DNA from 2 places in the Natronosporangium hydrolyticum genome. Region 2 is predicted to be linked to the other one. Evidence: riboswitches for the same ligand, from Rfam matches in the RefSeq annotation. Region 2 holds a riboswitch; the other holds the start of a gene.
The links. A riboswitch is a leader RNA that binds a small molecule or an ion and turns the genes downstream of it on or off. The one in region 2 is predicted to bind cobalamin.

Region 1 (4,814 bases), 2.4 Mb from region 2:
CCCGAAGGCGGCGATCACCGCCACCGAGCCGGCGGTGACGCCGACGGTCGCCAGCAGCAGCCACAGCCACAGTTGGGTGCCGAGTAGTTTACGTAGCTCGGCGTGGAGCATCCGGATCATCGAGCAGCCTCCGTGGTGAGGACCTCCGTGGTGAGGTTGAGGAAGACCGACTCCAGGCCGGTACGGGTCGGGTCGAGTTCGGCGAGCGTGCCGCTGGCGAGCAGCCGGCCCCGGTGGATGACGACCGCCCGGTCGACGCTCTGCTGCACCTCGGCGAGCAGATGACTGGAGATCAGCACGGTGCGCCCCTGGTCGGCGAAGTCCCGCAGGAACCGGCGTAGCCACGCGATGCCCTGCGGGTCCAGACCGTTGACCGGCTCGTCGAGCAACAGCACTTGCGGGTCGCCGAGCAGGGCGGTGGCGAGGTTGAGTCGTTGCCGCATGCCCGTGGAGTAGGTCCGGTACCTCCGGTCGGCGTACTCGGTCATCTCCAGCTGTGCGAGCACCTCGTCGACGCGGCAGGCGGGATAGCCGGCTAGCGCGCAGTGGACCCGCAGGTGGCTGCGGGCGCTGTGCCCCGGGTGGGCGTAGGCGCCGTCGAGCGCCGCCCCGACCACCGCGTTCGGCGCGGCGAGCTCCCGGTAGCGGTGTCCGCCGATCGCCACGGCCCCGCTGGTGGGCTGCACCAGCCCGAGAATCATCCGCAGCGTGGTGGTCTTGCCGGCTCCGTTCGGGCCGAGGAAGCCGGTGATCTGGCCGGGTGGGACCGAGAAGCTCAACTCCTCGACCGCAGTCACCCCTCGGTACCGCTTCGTCAGCCGCTGCACCTCGATCGGCACACCAGCCATCGGACCCTGAGTTGGTTTCATGTAGTTATTCTATCTGTCATAGAACAAAGCGCAAAGCCTTCTCCGCCTGGTGGGGCGAGTCGGGATCTTGTGACCGGAAATGTCGGGATATCACGGGGCGCATGGTCCCCACCCGCCCCACCAAGCGGGGACGGGCGGCGCTAACTCGGGACCTTGTGGGGGCTAGTCGGCGTTGACCAGGCGCAGCAGCGGGGCGTCCGAGCCGTCGACCGCGACGTAGATCGCACCGTCGTGCGGCCCCACCGCCACGTCCCGGATCCGCCACCCCTCATCGGCGAGCAGCGGCTCGGCCTCCTCGACCTGGTCGCCCGCCACCGTCAGCCGGGCAAGATACTCGCTGGCCAGGCCGCCGACGAGCAGATCATCCTGCCACTGTGGGAACTCGTCACCGGTATAGAAGGTCAGACCAGCGGGCGGGAAACCGCCGCTGCCGCACTCCCAGTAGAAGACCGGCTCGACGGTGCCCTCGACCTCGTCGGGCCACTCTCCGAGCGGCGTGTCGGTGCCGTATTCGCAGGCGGTAGTCGCCACCGGCCAGCCGAAGTTGCCGCCGGCCTCCAGCACATTGATCTCGTCGCCGTCCTGCTCGCCGTGCTCACTGGCCCAGATCTCCCCGGTCTCCGGATGCACCGTCAGCCCCTGAATGTTGCGGTGCCCGTAGGAGTAGATCTCGTCGGCGACCTCCGGATCGTCGACGAATGGGTTGTCGGCCGGCACCGACCCGTCCGGTTCCAGCCGCAAGGTCGTCCCGATCGGCGTACTCGGGTCCTGCGCGGGGTGGTCGTCGAAGTTTTTGTAGCCTCGGTCGCCGACGGTCATGAACAGGTAGCCGTCGTCGTCGAAGACGATCGACGAGCCGTAGTGGGCGGTGCTCTGCAGGAACGGCTCGGCCACATACAGCACCTCGACCTGGTCGAGCTGCTGCTCGGCCAGGTCGAGCTGGCCGCGGGCGAGGTGGGTGGTGGTGGTGCCGCCGCTGTCGTCGGCCGCCGAGTAGGTGAGGTAGACCCACGGCGCCTCGGGGTAGTCCGGGTCCAGCGCGACGTCGAGCAGCCCGCCCTGACCGCCGGTGGCGACCTCAGGAACGCCGGAGATGTCGTCGATCTCGCCGGTGCTCGAGTCGACCACCGACAGAATCCCGGCCGACTGGGTCACCAGCAGCTGCTCGCCGTCGGGCAGGAAGGCCAGCCCCCACGGCCCGTCCAGACCGTCGACGACGGTCTCCACCACCAACTCGGTGTCGGCGACGGCGGGGGCGGTGGCGGCGCCGGTGCCGGTCGGAGCCGGCTCCTCAACCGGGTCGTCCGCCGCCGAGCACGCGCCCGCCGCGATCACGAGCCCGGCCACCGCGGCCCGCGCCATCAGAGTGCTTGCCCGCATGCGTTCCCCCCACCCGGCATCCATCGACGCCAACAACATCACCACTGTAACCATGCCAGCGCGCCACCGACGATCCCGCGCGGCTCGGCGCCGGCGGCCGGCTCAGCACCGGGCGGGTTTGAGCCAACTGCACTCCACGTCAGCCGGCAGCGGCGGGGTCGCCGGCTCCGGCACACTGGTCGGCAGCGTCCCCGCCCCGCCGACGCTGAATTCGGCGAGCGCCACCACGATCCGGTCCTCGATCACCTTGACTGCATCAAGGTGGTTGTTGAGCAGGATCGCGAAGACCAGCGGCCGGCCGTCGCCGTCGGTGACGTAACCGGAGAGGGCCGAGACCGACGTCAACGTGCCGGTCTTTGCGTACGCGTTGCCGGCCGCCGCGGTGTCCCGCATCCGGCTCGTGAGGGTCCCGCCCACCATCCGGTCCGGATCACCCGCGACCGGCAGCGCCTCATGCCACGCGTCGAACCACTCCTCCGAACGCAGCGCGCGGAGCAGCGTCACAAACTGGTCCGCCGGAACGAGGTTCCAGCGGGACAACCCGGAACCGTCCGCCTGCCGGTGCGACTCGACCGCCACGCCGTGCCCGGCAACGTAGTCACCGATCGCCGCCAGGCCCGCCGACATGAAGATGGTCTACACGTCTACCCCGTGATCGGTCAATGGTCTGGACCTGCCCTGCAATCAACCCGTAACTCCGGTTCGCGTGGCTCCGCGCGAGTCAGGCCAGTTCGCGGCTGCCCTGCCAGCGGTCCGCGTGGACCGCGGCCACCAACGGCCGGCGGCGCCGCCACCCGTGCCGCTCCAGATCCGGCACATCCTCCACATAAGACACAGGGCCGAGGCACAGCCACGCCACCGGGCGGATCCGCTCCGGGATCCCCAACAACCGCTGCAGAAACTCCTCCCGGTAGAAGGAGACCCAGCCGACCCCGAGCCGCTCCGCCGCCGCCGCGAGCCACAGATTCTGGATCGCCAGGCAGACTGAGTACAGGCCGGCGTCGGCGATAGCGTGCCGACCGAGGACGCCCGGCCCACCCCGCTCCGGGTCGTAAGTCACCACCACCGAGAGCGTGGACTCCCGCACCCCGTCAATCTTGATCTGGCGGAACCGGGCCGCCGCGTCACCGGTGAGGCTCCCCGCGTACACCTCCCGCTCGTGCCGGACATGCTCGTGGAACTCGGCACGCAGCCGGCGGTCGCGGACCACGATGAAGTCCCACGGCTGGGAAAGGCCCACGCTGGGCGCCGCGTGCGCCGCCGCCAGCACCCGATCAAGCACCTCGGCGGCGATCGGCGCACCGGTGAACTGGCCGCGCACGTCGCGACGGCGATGGATGACATCATAGAACTCACTGGGCATGGCAGGCTCCCGCTGCGCTCGGGCCCCGGCTAGCCGGGGCGGCGAATGCGAGGCCGGTCTTCGGACTCCCAGATCGTCACCTCACCGCCCGCCTTCCCAACCGCAAGGTCAGTGGCTGCGCACGCGACGCATGGGCGGCAGCTCCCTGGTCACCGCGGCGGGCCCGTGCCGGAGTCACACCGGCTTCCCGATTCTCCCCACTCAGGCCGAGCGGGGCACCTCGCGATCAGTTCGTGCCGCCCGCAGCGTACCGCGACGCCGCCGACCCACTAGCCGCCGGACCCGACCGCTGCCCGAATAGTCGCCATCTCATCCGGGCGCAACCGACCGGCAGCCGCCGCCGCCACACACTCGCGCAGCTCCGCCCGGTCCTTGACGCCGAGCACCACCGTGTCCACCTCCGGCATCGAGAGGGCGTACCGGTGCGCCAGCGACGCCGCGGACTCGCCGAACTCGCGCGCCAGCGCCCGAAACGGCTCCGCCCGATGGAAATCGGCCATGATCGGATGCTCCGGCGGCAGCTCCCGGTCGATCCCGTAGGTGAGCGCACCCGCCTGCACCGCCCGGATCCCCATCACTCCCACCCCGTGCCGGCGGGCGGCGGCCAGGGTCTCCGCCGGCCGGGTGTCGCTCTGCGCCGGCGCCAGCTCACCCGCGGAGTCCAGCAGGTTCGCCACGCACTGCGCGGCCGCGGGCGTCGGTGCCGCACCGAGCACCTCGGTCACCGCCGCCGTATCCGCCACCGCGGTGATCCCCCAAGACCCGATCCGACCCCGCCGGACCAGGTCTTCCAGCGCCGGCCGCACCGCCTCGACGAACAAGCTGACCGGCGTAGCCCACGGCGCCCCCGGCTCCGCCTCCGCCGTGACATGGTTGTGCAGCAGGAACACGTCGGCGAAAGAGATCCGCATCCGGGTCAGGCTGTCATCCAGCGACTTCTCCAGGAACGCGGGGACATCGAAGGGATCGGGGTTGCCGAGCCCACACTTGGTGGAGACCCGAACCCCGGCGGGGAGCTTACCGGCGAACGCCTCCCCCACCACCCGCTCCGCCTCGCCGTCACCGTACCCAGGCGCGACATCGATGAGATCAATGCCGGCGTCGACCGCCTCCCGGACGGTCGCGACCGCCTCCTGGCGGGTGGTGGGGCCCCAGACCTGCCCCAGCCCGCCACCGCCCAAGGTAAGGACGCTGACCTCCCC
Region 2 (4,814 bases):
CCCCACCGGTTACGCCTTGACCGATAGAGACGCGGCTATATAGGTTCGGCGCCATCGACCCCTGTGCCTGCCAGCTCTCCCGATCGGAGGCGCTCATGAGACCCGCCCGCATTGGCCGGCTCGTCGCTGCCGCGGCTACCGCCGGCATCCTCGCCGCCCTGGCGCTCTCCCCCACCGCCCACGCGGCCGCTCCCGACTCACCCGGCCTCGGCCAGTTGGCCGCGGCGAAGACCGCCCTCGACCGGGCGGCGGCACCGCCGGAGTCGGTCACCAGCTGGTACGTCGACGAGGCCACCGATCAAGTGGTCGTCGAGGTGCTACCGGAGGCCGAGCCCGTCGCGGCCGAGTTCGCCGAGGCCAACGGGGTCAGCGACGACCTGATCACCGTGGTCACCACCGCCGAGGCCCCGCGGCTGTTGCAGCCCTGGCCGCTGCAGGAGGGCGACCCCTACTATGCAAACAACAACCGCTGCACCGTCGGCTTCCTGATCCGCACCACCGCCGGCCAGAACGGCTTCATTACCGCTGGCCACTGTGGCTCCGTCGGTGTCCGGACCTACGGGTTCAACCAGGAGCCACAGGGCAACTTCTGGCTCTCCCAGTTCCCCGGCAGCGACTGGGCGGTGGTGCTGGTGACCGACGACTGGATCCCGACGCCGATCACCACCGGTTCACAAGAGGCCCCGATCGGCGGCTCGGTGTGCAAGATCGGTTCGACCACCGGGTACACCTGCGGCACGATCACCGCCAAGAACGTCACCGTCAACTACCCACAGGGCACGGTCACCGGGCTGACCCGAACCACCCTCTGCGCCGAGCCGGGCGACTCCGGCGGCCCGGTCTTCTCCGGCAACTACCAGGGGCAGGGCATCGTCTCCGGCGGCTCCGGCAACTGCGCGGCCGGGGGTGTCACCTTCTTCCAGCCGCTGCTGCCGATCCTGAGCAGCGGCAATCTCACCCTGCTCACCGCACCCTGATCACCGCACCGCCTGATCACCGGCAGACCCCGGTACCGACCGGCGCCGAACCAGCGCACGTGATCCTTGTCATGGTCACCCGCGCTGGTTCGGCGCCGCTTTGTACGGCTATCGTGACGCTGCCGTGGTGCTCGGGAAGACCGGTGCGAAACCGGAGCGGCCCTCGCCACTGTGATCGGGAAGTCGACGATCGACGCTCGCCAACCACCCGCACCAGCGGGCGGGAGCGGCCACTGGACGCCAACTCGGGTGTCCGGGAAGGCAGACCGTCGCCGCACCACCCCGTCAGCCAGGAGACCGGCCACGGCACGAGACCCGTCCACGAGGTGTGGGAGGCACGGTCCGGCTATGAATAGTCGACACATCCTGCTGGTCGCCCGGCAGGTCGCCCAGAGCGGTGGCCAGGAGACGGTACGTCAACTCGCCACGGCGGTCGCCGCCGAGCTGGGCCGTCGCGGCGATGACAGCCCGGTCGGCGCCTGCTTCCTCGACGGCGAAGCGCCCTCGCTCGTCACAGCGCTCGACCAGGCGACTGACGCCGGGGCCAGCGAGATCGTGCTGGTGCCGACCCACCTGCCGCCCGACCGGTATCTCGACGTGTGGCTGCGGCGTACCCACGGACACTGGGTGCAGACCCGGGGCGACCAGTGCGCCAGCGGGCTGCCGACCGTCGCAGTCACCGCGCCCCTGGCGCTCCAGCCGGAGCTGGTCAGCACCATTCTCGCGGCGCTGGCGGATCCGGTGACCGCCATCGGCGGGGTGCCTGGGCCGTTCCGCAGCCCGGCCTGGTCGACCATCCCGCGCCACCGGCACCACGTGCTGGTCTGTCGGGGGCCGCGCTGCGCGGCGTACGGAGCGGCAGCGGCGGCCGACGCGCTGAGCGAACGGATCGCCGCCGCCGGCCTCGCCGACGACACGCTCGTGACCAGCACCGGCTGCCTCTTCCCGTGCAACCTGGGCCCGCTGGTGGTGGTGCATCCGGAGGATGTCTGGTACACGGCCGTGGACGAGGAGTTGGCCGGGCGGATTATTGATGAGCATCTGGCCCAGGGCCGGGTGGTAGCAGACTCCCGCGCCACCACCCGGCTCACTACCGGCAGGTAGGAGGCATATAGGGGATATTTCGAGTTAGTCTCATTTTATGAGGCGGTGGTTGCCCCGGCTGGTCCCCGGCCACCAGGCCCCGGACCGCTCATGACTCAGCTGGCCACGCTCGCCTCGGTCATCCTGTTCGCCGTAGCAGGGGTGATCGCGGTGACGATCGCGGCCATCCACGCCGGCCGGGTGCTCACCGAACGGCGACGCGCCCGGCGCGTCGCCCGGCCACGGCAGCTGCTCTTCGCCTTCGTCGCCAGCGGCGATCCGGCCGAGCTAACGGAGCTGGCGCGGATGCCCGCCGCCGACTGGCGGGCGGTGGCGCCGAGCGCCTTCGAGCTACTGACCAAGGTCCGAGGCGAGGCACACGAAGCGCTCGCCACCCTGCTGGCCCGCCGCGGGCTGGTCCACCAGGCCCGGCGCGAGCTACACAGCATCAGCGCGGTGCGCCGCGCCCGGTCCGCCGCCGCGCTCGGCAGCCTGCACGACGGCGCCTCGGTACCGCAGCTGTGCCGGCTCCTCGCCGACACCCACCCCGAGGTACGGGTCGCCGCCATCCAGGCGCTGGGCCGGATCGGCGACCCCGCCGCCGCCCGCCCGCTGCTCAGCAGCCTCCAACCACCCCAGCCCGCCCCCTCCCAGCTCGTCGCCCACGCGCTCGCCCAGCTCGGGCCCAGGATCGCCCCGATGCTGTTGCCGGCCCTCACCGGACCGCCGTTGGTGCAGACAACGGTCCTCGATGCGATGCGCCTGATCGGCACCTTCGAAGGCGAGGGCGGCCTCGCCGGCCGGGTCCCGGCCCAGGTCGCCGAAGTGCTACAGGACGACCGCTCGCAGCCGGTGCGGCTCCGGGCGGCGAAGACGCTGGGCCGGCTCGGGTCTGGAGCCGCGATGGCGCCGCTGCTCGCCAGCACCCAGCCTGCAGAGCCGGCGCCGCTGCGCGCCGCCGCCGCGGCGGCGCTGGGCGAGCTCGGCGCGGTCGACGCGGTGACGCCGCTGGCCGAGTTGTTGACGTGCGGGGACGACCATGTCGCGGGGGCCGCCGCCACCGCCCTGTCCCGACTCGGCCCCACCGGGCTCGCCGCCCTCAACCGGGCGGCCGCGACGCAGGCGACCGCTACCGGGCCGGCCCGACGCGGCGCCGAGCACGCCAACGCGGTACTCGACCGGATAGCGAGGTCCGCCGCGGCCCGGGAGCCGGCCCCCGCCCCGAAGCGGGAAGCCCTGCGCTCATGAACCAGCTAAGTTACTGGGTCGGCGAGGTCCTCCGCTACACCGACGTGGTGATTCTCGGCTACTTTCTGCTCCTCAACAGCTCGCTGCTGGTGCTGGTGCTGCTCGGCGGTTGGGAGCTGGCCAGCAACGTCCGGCGGCGCGCGTTCGCCGGGCTCGACCTCACCTTCCGCAGCCCGCTGACCCCCTCGATCTCAGTGCTGATGCCGGCCCACAACGAGGGTGCCGGGATCGTCACCGCGGTACACGCAATGCTCGCGCTGCGCTATCCGCGTACCCAGGTGGTGGTAATCGACGACGGCTCGACGGATCAGACGACCGCGCTGTTGATCGACGAGTTCGACCTCACCGAAACCCCGATGGTGATGCCGCCGGACGTGCCGGTCGCCGGCGAGATCCTCGGCGTCTACGCGCCCCGTACCGGCGCCAGCTCGCCGCTGCTGGTCCGCAAGACCAACGGCGGCCGCTCCGACGCGGTCAACGCCGGCATCAACATCGCCGACGGCGAACTGGTCTGCATGGTCGATGCCGACTCGGTGCTCGACTCCGACTCGCTGCTCACCGTAGTGAAGCCCTTCATCGACGACCCGCTCCGGGTAGTCGCCACCGGCGGCGCGATCCGGGTCGCCAACGGCTGCACCATCGTCGGCGGCCGGGTCATCGACGTCCGGATGCCTACCGGCTGGCTGCCCCGGATCCAGGTGGCCGAGTATCTACGCTCGTTCCTGCTTGGCCGCTCCGGCTGGTCCCGGCTGGGCAGCGTAGTGATCATCTCCGGCGCCTTCGGCCTGTTCCGCCGCGACCTGGTGGTCCAGATCGGCGGGCTGGCCCGCGACACCGTCGGCGAGGATGCCGAGCTGGTCTTCCGGCTCCATCGCCGGCTCCGGGAGTGGCGGGCCGACTACCGGATCGTGTTTGTGGCCGAACCGGTCTGCTGGACCGAGGTGCCGAGCACCTTGGCCGTACTGGGGCGGCAACGGCGCCGGTGGCACCGCGGCCTCACCGAACTACTGCTACTGCACCACCGGAGCATGATCGGCAACCGCAGGTACGGCCGGATCGGCCTGCTGGCGCTGCCGTTCTACCTGCTGTTCGAACTGCTGGCGCCGGTGGTGGAGCTGGCCGCACTGGTGCTCATCCCGGCCGGGATGCTGGCAGGGGTGGTCGACATCGACTTCGCGTGGCGGTTCCTGCTCGTCGCCTACGGGTACGCGATGGTGGTCAGCCTGTTGGCGCTGGTGATGGAGGAGCTGGTGTTCCACCGGTACCGGCGGTGGCGCGACATCGCCGCGATCGCCGCCGGGGCGGTGCTGGAGAACGTGGGCTACCGGCAGCTCACCGCCTGGTATCGACTCCAGGGCAGCTGGTCGGTGCTGCGCGGCAGCAAGCCGGTCTGGGGCACGATGACCCGGCAAGGACTCGGCAGCGCCAGCAAGTCCTCGGGGTAGCAGACCCTGGCGGTAGCAGACCTGGCGGTAGCAGACCTGGCGGTAGCAGTGGCGGGTCAGC

Region 1: another riboswitch for cobalamin. It lies ahead of bluB (5,6-dimethylbenzimidazole synthase); the one in region 2 lies ahead of JQS43_RS05565 ((2Fe-2S) ferredoxin domain-containing protein).

Annotation. Positions count from the first base shown of each region.
Region 1 is NZ_CP070499.1:3,600,692-3,605,505, forward strand. Features, by position in the region: gene JQS43_RS16025 (ABC transporter permease) at 1-120, opposite strand, end outside; gene JQS43_RS16030 (ABC transporter ATP-binding protein) at 117-869, opposite strand; gene JQS43_RS16035 (PQQ-dependent sugar dehydrogenase) at 1,032-2,303, opposite strand; gene JQS43_RS16040 (D-alanyl-D-alanine carboxypeptidase) at 2,352-2,876, opposite strand; gene bluB (5,6-dimethylbenzimidazole synthase) at 2,971-3,612, opposite strand; cobalamin riboswitch at 3,647-3,850, opposite strand; gene JQS43_RS16050 (aldo/keto reductase) at 3,882-4,814, opposite strand, start outside.
Region 2 is NZ_CP070499.1:1,204,795-1,209,608, reverse strand. Features, by position in the region: gene JQS43_RS05570 (S1 family peptidase) at 96-977, shown strand; cobalamin riboswitch at 1,086-1,297, shown strand; gene JQS43_RS05565 ((2Fe-2S) ferredoxin domain-containing protein) at 1,326-2,081, shown strand; gene JQS43_RS05560 (HEAT repeat domain-containing protein) at 2,172-3,308, shown strand; gene JQS43_RS05555 (glycosyltransferase family 2 protein) at 3,305-4,753, shown strand.